Regions from separate parts of the Mesorhizobium calcicola genome, predicted to be linked through region 4. Evidence: predicted binding sites of a transcription regulator. Region 4 holds the regulator's gene; each other region holds the start of a gene.

What was found. The regulator PhoB, encoded in region 4, activates phosphate uptake and scavenging genes when phosphate is short. The targets are predictions, from matches to a motif close to TGTCATNNANCTGTCAT.
Region 1: the regulator PhoB is predicted to act here: its motif matches at 1,757-1,773, upstream of ACFSQT_RS22060 (esterase-like activity of phytase family protein).
Region 2: the regulator PhoB is predicted to act here: its motif matches at 1,310-1,326, upstream of ppk2 (polyphosphate kinase 2).
Region 3: the regulator PhoB is predicted to act here: its motif matches at 1,191-1,207, upstream of ACFSQT_RS12685 (PhoX family protein).

The regions. Positions count from the first base shown of each region.
Region 1 covers NZ_JBHUGY010000032.1:77,584-80,779, reverse strand. The annotation lists gene ACFSQT_RS22065 (L,D-transpeptidase) at 1-117, shown strand, start outside; gene ACFSQT_RS22060 (esterase-like activity of phytase family protein) at 161-1,639, opposite strand; gene ACFSQT_RS22055 (GcvT family protein) at 1,951-3,196, shown strand, end outside.
Region 2 covers NZ_JBHUGY010000080.1:193,041-196,236, reverse strand. The annotation lists gene ACFSQT_RS39415 (glycosyl transferase family 90) at 1-61, shown strand, start outside; gene ACFSQT_RS39410 (aldo/keto reductase) at 107-1,150, opposite strand; gene ppk2 (polyphosphate kinase 2) at 1,431-2,351, shown strand; gene ACFSQT_RS39400 (dihydrofolate reductase family protein) at 2,399-3,043, opposite strand.
Region 3 covers NZ_JBHUGY010000020.1:135,388-138,583, forward strand. The annotation lists gene ACFSQT_RS12685 (PhoX family protein) at 1-1,123, opposite strand, end outside; gene ACFSQT_RS12690 (hypothetical protein) at 1,753-2,229, shown strand; gene ACFSQT_RS12695 (response regulator) at 2,389-3,051, opposite strand; gene ACFSQT_RS12700 (sensor histidine kinase) at 3,048-3,196, opposite strand, start outside.
Region 4 covers NZ_JBHUGY010000061.1:36,004-39,199, forward strand. The annotation lists gene ACFSQT_RS32480 (ROK family protein) at 1-950, shown strand, start outside; gene ACFSQT_RS32485 (hypothetical protein) at 1,041-1,304, shown strand; gene phoB (phosphate regulon transcriptional regulator PhoB) at 1,393-2,082, opposite strand; gene phoU (phosphate signaling complex protein PhoU) at 2,102-2,809, opposite strand; gene pstB (phosphate ABC transporter ATP-binding protein PstB) at 2,835-3,196, opposite strand, start outside.

The DNA of each region.
Region 1 (3,196 bases), on a different contig from region 4:
GCGCCGGTCTTCGTGCGCGCGAACCTGTCGCCCGCCGCGAAGATCACCGCCGTGTCGAACAGGACCGCGGAGCCGATCGACGCAGGCGTGCCAAGGGACGCGGAGATTTTGAAGTAGGTGCTCGGCGGACGCGCTTGGCGCGTCCGCCTGCATGGTGTCGCTACTTCTTGGCGAGGCCGGGAAGCGTGACCTGATAGACCAGGACCATGGTGTCGACATTGGCGCCGTCGTCGGCCTTGTAGGGTGCGCCGACCTGGAAGCCGTCCTGGGTGAGGAAGTCGTTGTCGTTGGCGACGAACAGGAAATAGTCGTCGGGCAGCTTCGGATCGAGCACGCTGGCGAGCGACATCGCTTCCCACTTTTCCGAGAGGTTGTTGGTGTCGTTCGGCGCGCCATTGTGCAGGCCGAAGCGGCCGAGCTCGGCATTGTCGTTGAGGTCGATGAACGGCGTCAGCTTGGCCGGCGTCACCGATGGGTCGAGCAAGCCCTTGGGCGCCACCGGCTTGTCGGCGGCGTCAAAGGCGCCACCGGCGATGTCGGTCGCGGCGGAAAGATCGACGATGTTGATCCGGCGAAGCAGCGAGGTGTCGCCCTTCACCCCCTGGCCATTGCCGCTGTCGCGGGTCAGCATCAGGAATGTCTGGTCGGACAGGGCCACGATCTCGCTCTGCGCCGCTACCTTGGTCTTGTCCTTGGCATCCTTGAACACGGGCAGCGGCAAGACATATTCGTGCGCCAGCTTGAGATGGGCGAGGTCGGAAGCGTCATAGACCAGCGCGCGCGTATTCTGGCGCGTCGCGCCGGAATCGCCGCCATCCTGCCGGGGCGCCGACTGCAGCACGGCGATCAGGAACTTGCCGTCCGGCGTCATCGCCATGCCTTCCAGGCCCTGATTGTTCTGACGGCCGGTGTCGGGATCCTTCGGATCGGGCTCGGCAGCACCCGGGCCGGGGTTGTCCGAGGAGAAATTCGGCGCTCCCTTGCGCATCGGCACCAGTGCCGCCGGCGGCTGGGTCGCCGACAGCAGGCGCCCTTCGGCGGAAAACCGATAGATGTTCGGGGCATATTCGTCGGAGATGAACATCGAGCCGTCGGGCAGCCGCACGATCGCCTCGTTGTCCAGGGCGAGCTTGCCGTTGGTGGCCGTGGGCAGCATCGGCATGTCGCCGCTTGCCGCGCGCACATCCGACAGCGGATCGAGACCGGTGGCATCGGCGCCCTTGTCGTCGGTGAGAAGCATTGTGTCGGTGAGCGTTGCCTTGACGCCCGTCTGCTCCTGGCCGGCCGCGGGTGCAGCACCTGGCGCCACCGGGGCAAACTCGATGCCGATGGTGTTGAGGCGTGGCCGGTAGTCGGTGGTGCCGGCGACATTGTAGCCGCGGTCCGGCAGCAGCCAGAGCGAGCCCTTGTAGCCAGCCGCGTCATGCGTCCAGCCAGCGGCGTCGATCGCCATGCCGGAGCCGGAGCCAAACGTCTCGCCGAACTTGTCGCGCTGAGCGGCCGGCATGCGGCCGACGCCAACCAGGCCCTTGTTGACGAGACCGCCGACGGTCGCGGTGCTGTCGGCGAGCGCCGGCGTCAAGGCGGTGAACAATGCCAGCGCGACGCCGAGCGACGCGGTTCGGTACAGGTGTTTCATGGATTATCCCTCTTTGTGACAAAGCTTGCCGGAGCGGCCGATAGGCGAAAAGCTGAAAGAGGTGCGGCATCGATGATGCCGCGCGCGCCTCCCCGAAAAGCGGTCTACGGCGTGAACATGATGCTTGCGTGACAGTGCGAGATGCACGCCGCCGGCTTCTTCACACGCCGATAAAGGCGTGTGGTCGCACGAGAGAATTGATCACTCCCTCAGGCTGAGGTCGACAAAGCGCAGTGTGTTTTCATCGCACTAGACACTTATGTCCAGTGCGTATAGAGTGCCGGCTTCGGACTAGTCGTGGAGGGAAGGCCTTGAAGTCGCATTACCGCGCAGTCGTCATCGGGGGTGGCGTGGTCGGGGCCTCGGTGCTCTATCATCTGACGCGTTTCGGCTGGAGCGATGTGGCGCTCATCGAGCGAGCCGAATTGACGGCCGGTTCGACCTGGCACGCGGCCGCCGGGTTCCACGCGCTGAACGCCGATCCCAACGTCGCGGCGCTGCAGGACTACACCATCAAGCTCTATCGCGAGATCGAGGCCGAATCCGGCCAGAACGCGGGTCTGCACATGACGGGCGGCGTCAACATCGCCAGCGATCCCCGGCGCTGGGAGTGGCTGAAATCGGCCTGGGCCGTGTTCCAGTCGGTCGGCATCGAAACGGCTCGCCTGGTGACACCGGAAGAGATCAAGGAGATCTGCCCGATCGTCGATGTCAGCGACGTGCTCGGCGGTCTCTACGATTCCAACGAAGGCCATCTCGACCCTTATGGAGCGACGCATGCCTATGCCGGTGCCGCGAAAAAGCGTGGTGCCGACGTGATCCTGCGCAACCGCGTGGTCGCGTTGAAGGCGCGTGCCGACGGGCACTGGGATGTCATCACCGAGCAAGGCACGATCGTGGCCGAGCATGTCGTCAACGCCGGCGGGCTGTGGGCAAAGCAGCTCGGCCGCATGGCCGGCGTCGAATTGCCGGTGACGCCGATGGAGCATCACTATTTCATCACCGAGGACATTCCGGAGGTTGCCGCCCTCGACAAGGAACTCGGGCTTGCAGTCGATCTCGACGGCTTTTCCTACCTCAGGCAGGAGCGCAAGGGCGTGCTGCTCGGCGTCTACGAGCAGAACCCGAAGCACTGGAACATGGATGGCGCGCCATGGGATTACGGCATCGAGCTGATCCCGGAAGACATCGACCGCATCAGCCCGGAACTGTCCAAGGCCTATGAGCGCTTTCCGTGCCTAAGGACGGCCGGTATCCGCAAATGGGTCAACGGCGCCTTCACCTTCACGCCGGACGGCAATCCGATCGTCGGGCCGGTGCGCGGGCTGAAAAATTACTGGGTTGCCTGTGGCGTCATGGCCGGCTTCAGCCAGGGCGGCGGCGTCGGCAAGTCGCTGGCCGAGTGGATGATTTATGGCGAGCCGCTAGCCGACATCTTCGGCATGGATATTGCTCGCTATGGCGCCTTCGCCGCCAATCGCTGTTATCTCAAGCAGACGACGCGGCAGTTCTATTCGCGCCGCTTCGTCATGACCTTTCCCAACGAGCGGCTGCCCG
Region 2 (3,196 bases), on a different contig from region 4:
TTTCGTGCTCAGCGGGCAGTTCAAACCCGACGCCGAGGTCTGGCGCTATATCATCGGATAGAAGCCGGCGGGCATCGTCCGCCGGCTTCCCGTGGAGATCGGTGTTTCACACGCCGCTTCGGTCAATAACCAGATCGGCGGCGCCGAAGCGGTCCTTTGCCGTCAGCTGCTGGTGCCAGTAGGGATAGAGCAAAGGCGGCCGGCTGACCGCGTCGAGCCGTTCACGCTCCTCGCCGGTGAGCACCAGGCTTGCCGCTGCGATATTGTCCCGGAATTGCGTTTCGCTCCTGCCGCCGATCACCAGCGAACTGACGGCCGGTCGGCCAAGCAGCCAGGCCAGTGCCACCTGCGCTGCCGACACGCCGTGCTGCGTGCCGATCTCGACAAGGACATCGACGATCCGCCAGAGCCGGTCCTCGTCGCGGATCGGCGGCTCGGACCAGCCGGCGCGCTGGCGGGCGGTGGGGCTGTCGCGGCGGTATTTGCCGGACAGCAATCCGCCGGCGAGCGGGCTCCAGACCAGCACGCCGAGGCCCTGGTCGACCGAAATCGGCAGCAATTCATATTCCGCCTCGCGCGCTTCCAGCGTGTAGTGGATCTGCTGGGTGACGAAGCGCGGCTGGTGATGGCTGTCGCTGATACCGAGCGCCTTCATCACTTGCCAGCCGGAATAGTTGGAGCAGCCGACATAGCGGATCTTGCCCTGGGCAACCAGCGTGTCGAGCGCGGCTAGGGTTTCCTCAAGCGGCGTCGTGCCGTCCCATTCGTGCAGGAAGTAGATGTCGATGACGTCGGTCTTCAACCGCTTCAGGCTCTTCTCGCATTCGCGGATCAGGTGATAGCGCGACAGGCCTTCATCGTTGGGGCCGTTGCCGATCCGCATCCGCGCCTTGGAGGCGATCAGCACGTCGCCCTTGCGCTTGCCGCCGAGCGCCTCGCCGATCATTTCTTCGGAAATGCCGTTCGAATAGACATTGGCGGTGTCGATGAGGTTGATGCCGGCATCGATGCAGAGATCGATCATCCGGCGTGCCTCGTCGAGGTCGGTCTTGCCGACAGCCGAAAACGCGCCGGCGCCGCCGAAGGTCATGGTGCCCATGGTCAGTGTCGAAACTTTCAAGCCGGAACGGCCGAGGGTGCGGTATTCCATGTCATTCCTCGCGATTGCTTTGGGGGAAGGGGTGCTGGGGAAGGGCACCTCCGAAAGTGGCAGGTATTTGTAGGACAATTTTGACCGCCTGTCGCCATGCCACGACGACGGATCGATCATGCCTCGCGGGATTTGCAGCGGCGGTGATCCCGTTCAGGCTGCAATAAAACCGTCATTGCCGGTCTATATTGAAGTCGGCTCAGGTGTTGCCACTCGGAACGCAGGCCAGGGGTTTGGGCGCCGGACGTGGATCGACGGGTTTGCAAGCGGAGCAGCTGATATGACCGAGCTAAAACAGAATTCTCCTGCCAAGGACTGGCTTGAAGCCGAGCTCGCCGACACGCTCGACGAGGACTATGAGCTCGAAATGTCGGAGCCGGCGCTGTCGATGGAGATCGCCAAGATCTATAAGAACTCGCATCCGCCTTCGATCGATCGCATGCAGTATTTTCGCGACCTGATCAGCCTGCAGTCCGAATTGATCAAGCTGCAGTCCTGGGTCGCCTATCACAAGAAGAAGCTGGTGGTGATCTTCGAGGGCCGCGACTCCGCCGGCAAGGGCGGCGTCATCAAGCGCATCACCCAGCGGCTCAATCCGCGCATCTGCCGCGTCGTCGCCCTTCCGGCGCCGACCGAGCGCGAACAGTCGCAATGGTATTTCCAGCGTTACGTCCCGCATCTGCCGGCCGGCGGCGAGATCGTGCTGTTCGACCGTTCCTGGTACAACCGCTCCGGGGTTGAGCGGGTGATGGGTTTTGCCGAGCCCGATCAGGTCGAGGAATTCTTCCGCGACGTGCCGGAGTTCGAGCGCATGCTGGTCCGCTCAGGCGTCACCGTGGTCAAATACTGGTTCTCGATCACCGACGAGGAGCAGCAGATGCGCTTCCTGATGCGCATCCACGATCCGATGAAGCAGTGGAAACTGTCGCCGATGGACCTGCAGTCGCGCGTGCGCTGGGAGCAGTACACCAAGGCCAAGGAAGAGACCTTCGCCCGCACCAACATCCCGGAGGCGCCCTGGTTCATCGTCGAGGGCAACGACAAGAAGCGCGCGCAGCTTAACTGCATCGACCATCTGCTGAAGCAGATGCAGTATGAAGAGGTGCCGCACGAGGAGATCACGCTGCCCGAGCGCGTCTTCAATCCGGAATACGAGCGCCAGACGCTGCCGCGCGAACTCTACGTGCCGGAGAAGTATTGAGAACGCCAACGCCCCTTCTCCTACAGGGGGAGAAGGGGGAGCCTGACTTAAACCCGATTGATAACCACATGCGTGGCGAGCGCTGTCGCCACCTGTTCGGCGCATTGATAGCCGAGCTTCGGCATGTCCAGGCCGGCGAAAAGATTCTCGCCCGCGCCGAGCAGCACCGGCGCGATCGCCAGATGCATCTCGTCGATCAGTTTCTCCTGCAGATATTGCCGGATGGTGGCGACGCCGCCGCCGACCCGCACGTCCTTGCCATCGGCCGCCGCTTTGGCTTGTTCCAGCGCCGAATGGATGCCATCGGTGACGAAGTGGAAGGTCGTGCCGCCCTCCATGACGATCGGTTCGCGCTTGTGATGGGTCAGCACGAAAACCGGCACATGGTAGGGCGGGTTGTCGCCCCACCAGCCCTTCCAGCTGTCGTCAGGCCATTCGCCCCGGATCGGTCCGAACATGTTGCGGCCGAGGATCCAGGCGCCGACATTCTCGAAGCTGCGCGCCGCAAAGTCCTCGTCAGTGCCGGTCGCGCCGCCCTCTTCGCCGAACATCTCGCGGAAGGTGCGGGTGCTCCAGGCCCATTTGTGCAGGGTTTCCCCGCCGACACCGAGCGGGTTTTGCAGATCCTGATCCGGACCGGCGCCATAGCCGTCGAGCGACAGGGTGAAAGCATTGACGCGAAGTTTGGACATGAAAGCCTCCTCCATAACCAGTTGTGATTTGCAAGCAGTTGCTTGTTAGCAAACTGATTGCGAATTGCAAGCGGTATTTTGGGGTGTAACAAACCCCAGGCGATTGGTCAAACGACCTTCGCTTCGGGCTCCTGGGCGGAAGCCGGAAATAGT
Region 3 (3,196 bases), on a different contig from region 4:
AGTCGAAGCGCTCGTCGTCGCCGAGATAGAAGACGACGCGACCATCCTTGGCGACGATCGACTCGGCGCCCTCGTGCTTGAAGCGGCCCATGGCGGTGCGCTTCCGCGGCGTCGAGGTCGGATCGTTGACATCGACTTCGACGATCCAGCCAAAGCGGTTGGCCTCGTTCGGCTCCTTGGCCAGGTCGAAACGGTCATAGTGCGCGGCCCATTCATAGGCCCCTTCGGGAATGCCGAGGCGCTTGTAGTTGGCGGCTTCCTTATGGCCCTCGGGCAATTCGCCGGAAAAATAGCCGTGGATGTTTTCCTCGGCCATCACATAGGTGCCCCAGGGCGTGACGCCGCCGGCGCAGTTGTTGAAGGTGCCGAAAACCTTCGTGCCGGACGGGTCGGCATTGGTCTTGACGCGGTCATGGCCGGCGACCGGGCCGGACAGCGCCATTTCGGTGTTGGAGGTGATGCGGCGGTTGAGCTTGCCGTCGCGCACCACCTGCCATTTGCCCGACACCTTGCGGATCTCGACGATGGTGCCGCCATGCGCCGCCATCTCGACGTCGATCTGTTCCTTGCTGAGCGGTGCGACGTCCGCCGACTTCTTGCCGTCCTTGTCGACGATCTTGACGATGCCCGGGAACATCAGATGCGGATTGGTGTATTCGTGGTTGACGACCAGCAGGCCATGTTCGGCCGAACCGTCGATCGCGATGTAGCCGACATAGTCGTTGTTGTAGCCGAACTGTCTCGCCTGGGCCTGCGCCGACTGTTTCGTCGGGTCGAACTCCGGCGAATCGGCAAACAGCGGATCGCCCCAGCGCAGCAGCACGTCGGCATCGTAGCCCGGCGCAACATGGTGCGTGTCGTCGATGCCGGCCTCCAGTTCATCGAACGCGAAGGCGGAGCCTTCGGCGGCCCGGGCTTGGTCGGCGCTGACCAGCGCCAGCGGGCTGACGGTGGCGGCAATGGCCGAGACGGCCAGCGAGCCTTTCAGGAAACCACGGCGCGAGAACCGCGCGGCGATGATCTCGCCCATGGTGCGGTTGTCGGTGGGGTTGGTGGCCGGGCCGTCATTTTCCTCGAGCAGGCTGGTGCGGAATTTGGCGTCGGGGGAGCGGTGTTCGGTCATCTGGCTTGCCTCTGGCTTTAGGGGTGGCTGGAGCGTGTTGCCTGTTCGACCCCCTTATAGTCGGCCGATCACATTTTCGTGACATCAAGCGACCTTTCAGACACAACAGGCATTCCGCGCCGTCGGCTAAGCATTCTGCGGGCAGCACGTAGCGTGGGAAAAGCGTCCCTTGTCAGACCCGGCAAGGTTTTTGGCGGCATCGCATCGGTCGTGGCAAGGCCGCCATCTCGGGGATGGGCGGCCATTTGTGAACGCCGGCACTGCACTCGACCGCACGATTGTCGAACGTCCCGCGACGGCGGACGATATCAGTCGTCTTCAGGCCTTATGAAGGTCTTGGAGGGCCTACAAGTCACCTCCGCCGCCCCCGGCGGAGGTGACTTGATGTTCGGCGTCGGCCGCCGCCGGGCGTCAGGAAAGTCAGGCTCCCGTCGGCGATGGCGGGCCCGCCGCCGTCCATAAGAGGTATTTATTAGCATATGCTTGGGACTTTAGTCCAATCTTGCGCTTGCAAAGGTCCTGGGTGACAAGCGCAACGGTCGGATGCGGCTTTCAGGGATCACTTCTTTCGGCGATGCTTGTGCGATTGCAACGTCGACGGTGGGCGCGCCAGCTCGACGGAGATCAGGATGCACAGATCGATCACGACCCGTTGTTGCCGGCTGGCGCTTAGATCGGCGGCCGCGCTGGTGCTGACCATCGCTCCCTATCAGTTTGCCTTCCACGGCTCCGCTCCGGGGCTCCACGACGCTAGCGCACAGGCTGGCGGCAATGGCGGCGGCGGCGGCAATGGCGGTGGTGGCGGCGGCGGCAATGGCGGTGGTGGTGGCAACAGCGGCGGCGGCAACAACGGCAACGGCAACGGCAACGGAAACAGCGGCGGCGGCAAGTCTCACGGGCAGAACAGCAGTGGCAACGGCCATCATGTCAACGCCAAGACCGGTGACCAGGTTGACGTGCAAGGCAAGAAGATCACGGTCCTGCATCCCGACGGGATAAAGGAAAAGATCGATAATGGCCGTTTCAGCATGGAGGATGCGCTCGGGCGTACGATCATCGATCGCCAGGCCACGCCGGCGGATGTCAGCCGCCTCAAGGCCTTGTGAAGCTGGCCAACAGGCAGCGGCCGGCTTCACACGTCACCTCCGCCGCCCCCGGCGGAGGTGACCTTGTTTTTGTCACCCCGTTTCCGTTCGGAATTGCATTAAACAAGGATCGAGCGGTTTGGCGTGAAACGGTGACCGCTCCAGGGTTGGTGGCACCCTCTACGGATGGTTTCGGTCCCGGTCGCGCAACTCACGCATCATCAAGGCCGCTTCGGTGCGGTTTCGCACATTGAGTTTCGACAGCACGCCGGTCATGTGATGCTTCACGGTCTTCTCTTGCAGCTCCAGCCGCAGGGCAACTTCCTTGTTGCTTAGCCCTTCCGCCACCAACCGCAGAATTTCTGTCTGTCGCTCGGTGAGTTGCCGCAGCCGGTCCGCTATGCCGTCGGTCGGCTGCAGGGACTGGAGATCCGAAAGCAGGCGGGCCGACAGCGTCGGCGAAAGATAGCTTTCGCCAGCCGCCACGGTGTGCAGGATCTCGGCCAGCCCGCGCGATCCGACACCCTTGAGGACATAGCCATGTACCCCCGCATTCAGGGCCCTGGTCACATCGGCATTGGCCTCCGAAACAGTCAGCATGACGATCTTCTGGGCGGGATGGTCGGCGAGGATGCTTGCAACCGCGGCCAGGCCGCCGCCAGGCATCGAGATATCGAGCAGCAATATGTCGGGCCTTACTGTCGAGACGATGCGTTCGGCATCCTGCGCCGTGGCGCCCTCGCCAACCACCTCGAAGCCTCCGATTTCCGTCAGGCTGCGCGTCACGCCTTCGCGAAACAGGGGATGATCGTCGATAATGGCGATGCGGATGGCACCAGTCATGCTTGCTCCTCGACCGATAAACGGATCACCAATCGCGTGCCATGCGGCCCAGTCAAGGTCTCGAACTGACCGCCAATGCTTTCGACCCGCTCCCTGAGGCCGGCGAGGCCGAGGCCCTCGACTCGTGCCGGATCGAAGCCTGGCC
Region 4 (3,196 bases):
CCGTCATCGACTATGCAGGCCAGGTGATCGCCGAGGAACAGCGCCGGCTGGACACGCTGACCATGTCGCGCGACGCGCTGATCGACGAATGCGTCGCCATCGTGCGGCGCCGCATCGAGGATCCCGATCTCGACGTCCGCAGCGTCGCCCGCATCGCGCTGGCGATCCAGGGCATCACCGACACGCGTGCCCGCGCCATGCTGTGGTCGCCGATCACGCCACACACCGATATCGCCTTCGCCGACATACTCGAAGACGAGTTCGGCATCCCCGCCACCATGGAGAACGACTGCAACATGATGGCGGTGGCGCTGCGCTGGCGCGATCCGCAGCGCTACCGTGACGATTTCATCGCCATCCTCTTGTCGCACGGCATCGGCATGGGCCTGGTGCTGAAGGGCGAGCTGTTCACCGGCACCCATTCCTCGGGCGGCGAGTTCGGCCACATGATCCATCGGCCGAACGGCGCGCTGTGCCGGTGCGGACGGCGCGGCTGCGTCGAGGCCTATGCCGGCAACTACGCGATCTGGCGCAATGCAAGGCAGCTGGGCGAGGACACCGAGCCGGTCGCCGATGTCAGTGACGCTGACATGCGCGCCCTGGCGACCGCGGCGCGCGAAAGGGATGGACCCGAGCGCGAGGCCTATCGCAAGGCCGGCGAGGCGCTCGGCTACGGTCTCGGCAGCCTGTTCGCGCTGATCGATCCGGCGCCCGTCGCAATGGTCGGCGTCAGCGCCGCGGCCTTCGACCTGATCGAGCCTGCCTTGCGCGAGGCGATAGCCCAGACCGCCGGCGGCCAGCACTCGAAATCGATTTCCTTCGACACCGAGCCGAACGAACTGCCGCTGATCCGCGAAGGCTGCGCCATGCGCGCGCTGACCTTCGTCGACCAGGAGATTTTCGCGCCGGGCGCGCAGGCAAGAACGGGTGCCGGAAAGAACGTTGCCTGACGGTCAGGGCGAAACTCAATCATTCTGAACGACCGAGTTCGACCCATTGCGGACATCAATTGGCAATGTGTCTGCCTGTATGATCTGCTGATGTCCCGTTCGTTGGTGATCAACTTCAACATAGATCAGGCCGAGCTTTACGGCCTCATCCATCGTGTTCGCAACTTCGGTGAGGACGTCTACCGCTTCCTACGAACCAACGGCTGGGGCGAAATTGATATCGGCGAGGTCGATGCGGCCACAACGCAACTGATCATGCGAGACATCAAACATTCAAAGCTCCGGCGCGTTACTGCCTGGGTCGAAGAGGAGATGAGGCGGCAACATCTGTTGGGAGAAGTCGAAGTCCGCTAACCACCCTCTTCACGGCATTGGCGACTGCCTGCTGACTGGAGTTTTGATCTTGGAGTCCCATCCCGTTCTTATCGGGATGGGACAAGCTCTAGTCTTCGCGGATCGCGTATCCCGCCCCCCGGATGGTGCGGATGACGTCGGGCATGCGGCCATTGTTGACCGCCTTGCGCAGCCGGCCGACGTGGACGTCCACCGTACGCTCGTCGATATAGATCGTCTCGCCCCAGACATTGTCGAGCAGCTGACTGCGCGAAAACACGCGACCGGGATGGCGCATCATGAATTCGAGCAGGCGGAATTCGGTAGGTCCGAGCCGGATCTCGCTCTTCTTGCGATAGACCCGGTGCGATTCACGATCGAGCACGATGTCGCCGACCTTGAGCACGCTGGACAGCACTTCCGGCTTGGCGCGGCGCAGCAGCGCCTTGACCCTGGCCATGAACTCCGGCGTCGAGAACGGCTTGACCAGATAATCGTCGGCCCCGGTGGAGAGGCCGCGCACACGATCGCTTTCCTCGCCGCGCGCGGTCAGCATGATGATCGGCAGCCGCTCCGTCTCGGGACGCATTCTTAGCCGGCGACAGAGTTCGATGCCGGAAACCGCGGGCACCATCCAGTCGAGCACCAGAAGGTCGGGGACGTTCTCCTGCAGGCGAATTTCGGCCTCGTCGCCGCGCGTCACCACCTCGACCTGGTAACCCTCGGACTCCAGATTGTAGCGGAGCAGCACACCCAGCGGCTCCTCGTCCTCCACGACCATGATGCGTGGCGCGATCATCGACTGGTCACCCCTGTCGTCATGCCGCCGGCGCGGACATTGCCGTCTCGTCCTGCTTCGGACGATTGGCGGGCAACTGCTTGCCGGTCAAAACATAATACGCATTTTCCGCGATGTTCGTGACGTGATCGCCGATGCGCTCGAGGTTCTTGGCGCAGAACAAAAGATGCGTGCACGCGGTGATGTTGCGCGGGTCTTCCATCATGTAGGTCAGCAGTTCGCGGAACACGGAGGTGTACTTGACGTCGATGCGCTCGTCGGCGGCGCGCAGTTTCGCCAGGGCCTCGGCGTCGCGCGCCGCATATTCCTCGATGACGCCCTGCACCTGGATCAGCACCAGCTGCGCCATGGTGTCGATGGAGTGCGACAGGTCGCGCGGCGTGACGCTTAGGCCGACGGTGCCGACGCGTTTGGCGATGTTCTTGGCAAGGTCGCCAATGCGTTCAAGGTCGCCGGCCATGCGGATCGAACCGACGACATGGCGCAGATCGTCGGCCATCGGCTGCCGCTTGGCGATCAGTGTGATGGCGCGGTCGTCGAGCTCGCGCTGGCGCGCGTCCATGATCGCGTCGTCGGAGACGACGCGTTGGGCCATGGCGTTGTCGGAACTCAGCAGCGCCTTGGTGGCACCGCTGACCATCGAGCTGGCGAGATCGCCCATGTCGCTGATAAGCCTGCGGATCTGTCCGAGATCCTCGTCGAAAGAAGCGACGGTGTGTTCGCCCATGATCTTAGTCCTCGTATGCCTGAGCTCAGCCGAAGCGGCCAGTGATGTAGTCCTGGGTGCGCTTGTCGTCGGGGTTGGTGAACATCTTGTCGGTAGCGCCCTCCTCGACCAGATAGCCTAGATGGAACATCGCCGTGCGCTGCGACACGCGCGCCGCCTGCTGCATCGAGTGGGTGACGATGACGATCGTGTAGTTCTGGCGCAGTTCGTCGATCAGTTCCTCGACGCGAGCGGTGGCGATCGGGTCGAGCGCCGAGCAGGGCTCGTCCATCAGGATCACCTCGGGCGACACGGCGATGGCACGTGCGATGCACAGGCGTTGCTGCTGGCCGCCGGAAAGGCCGGTGCCGGGCTCCTGCAGGCGGTCCTTGACCTCGTTCCAGATCG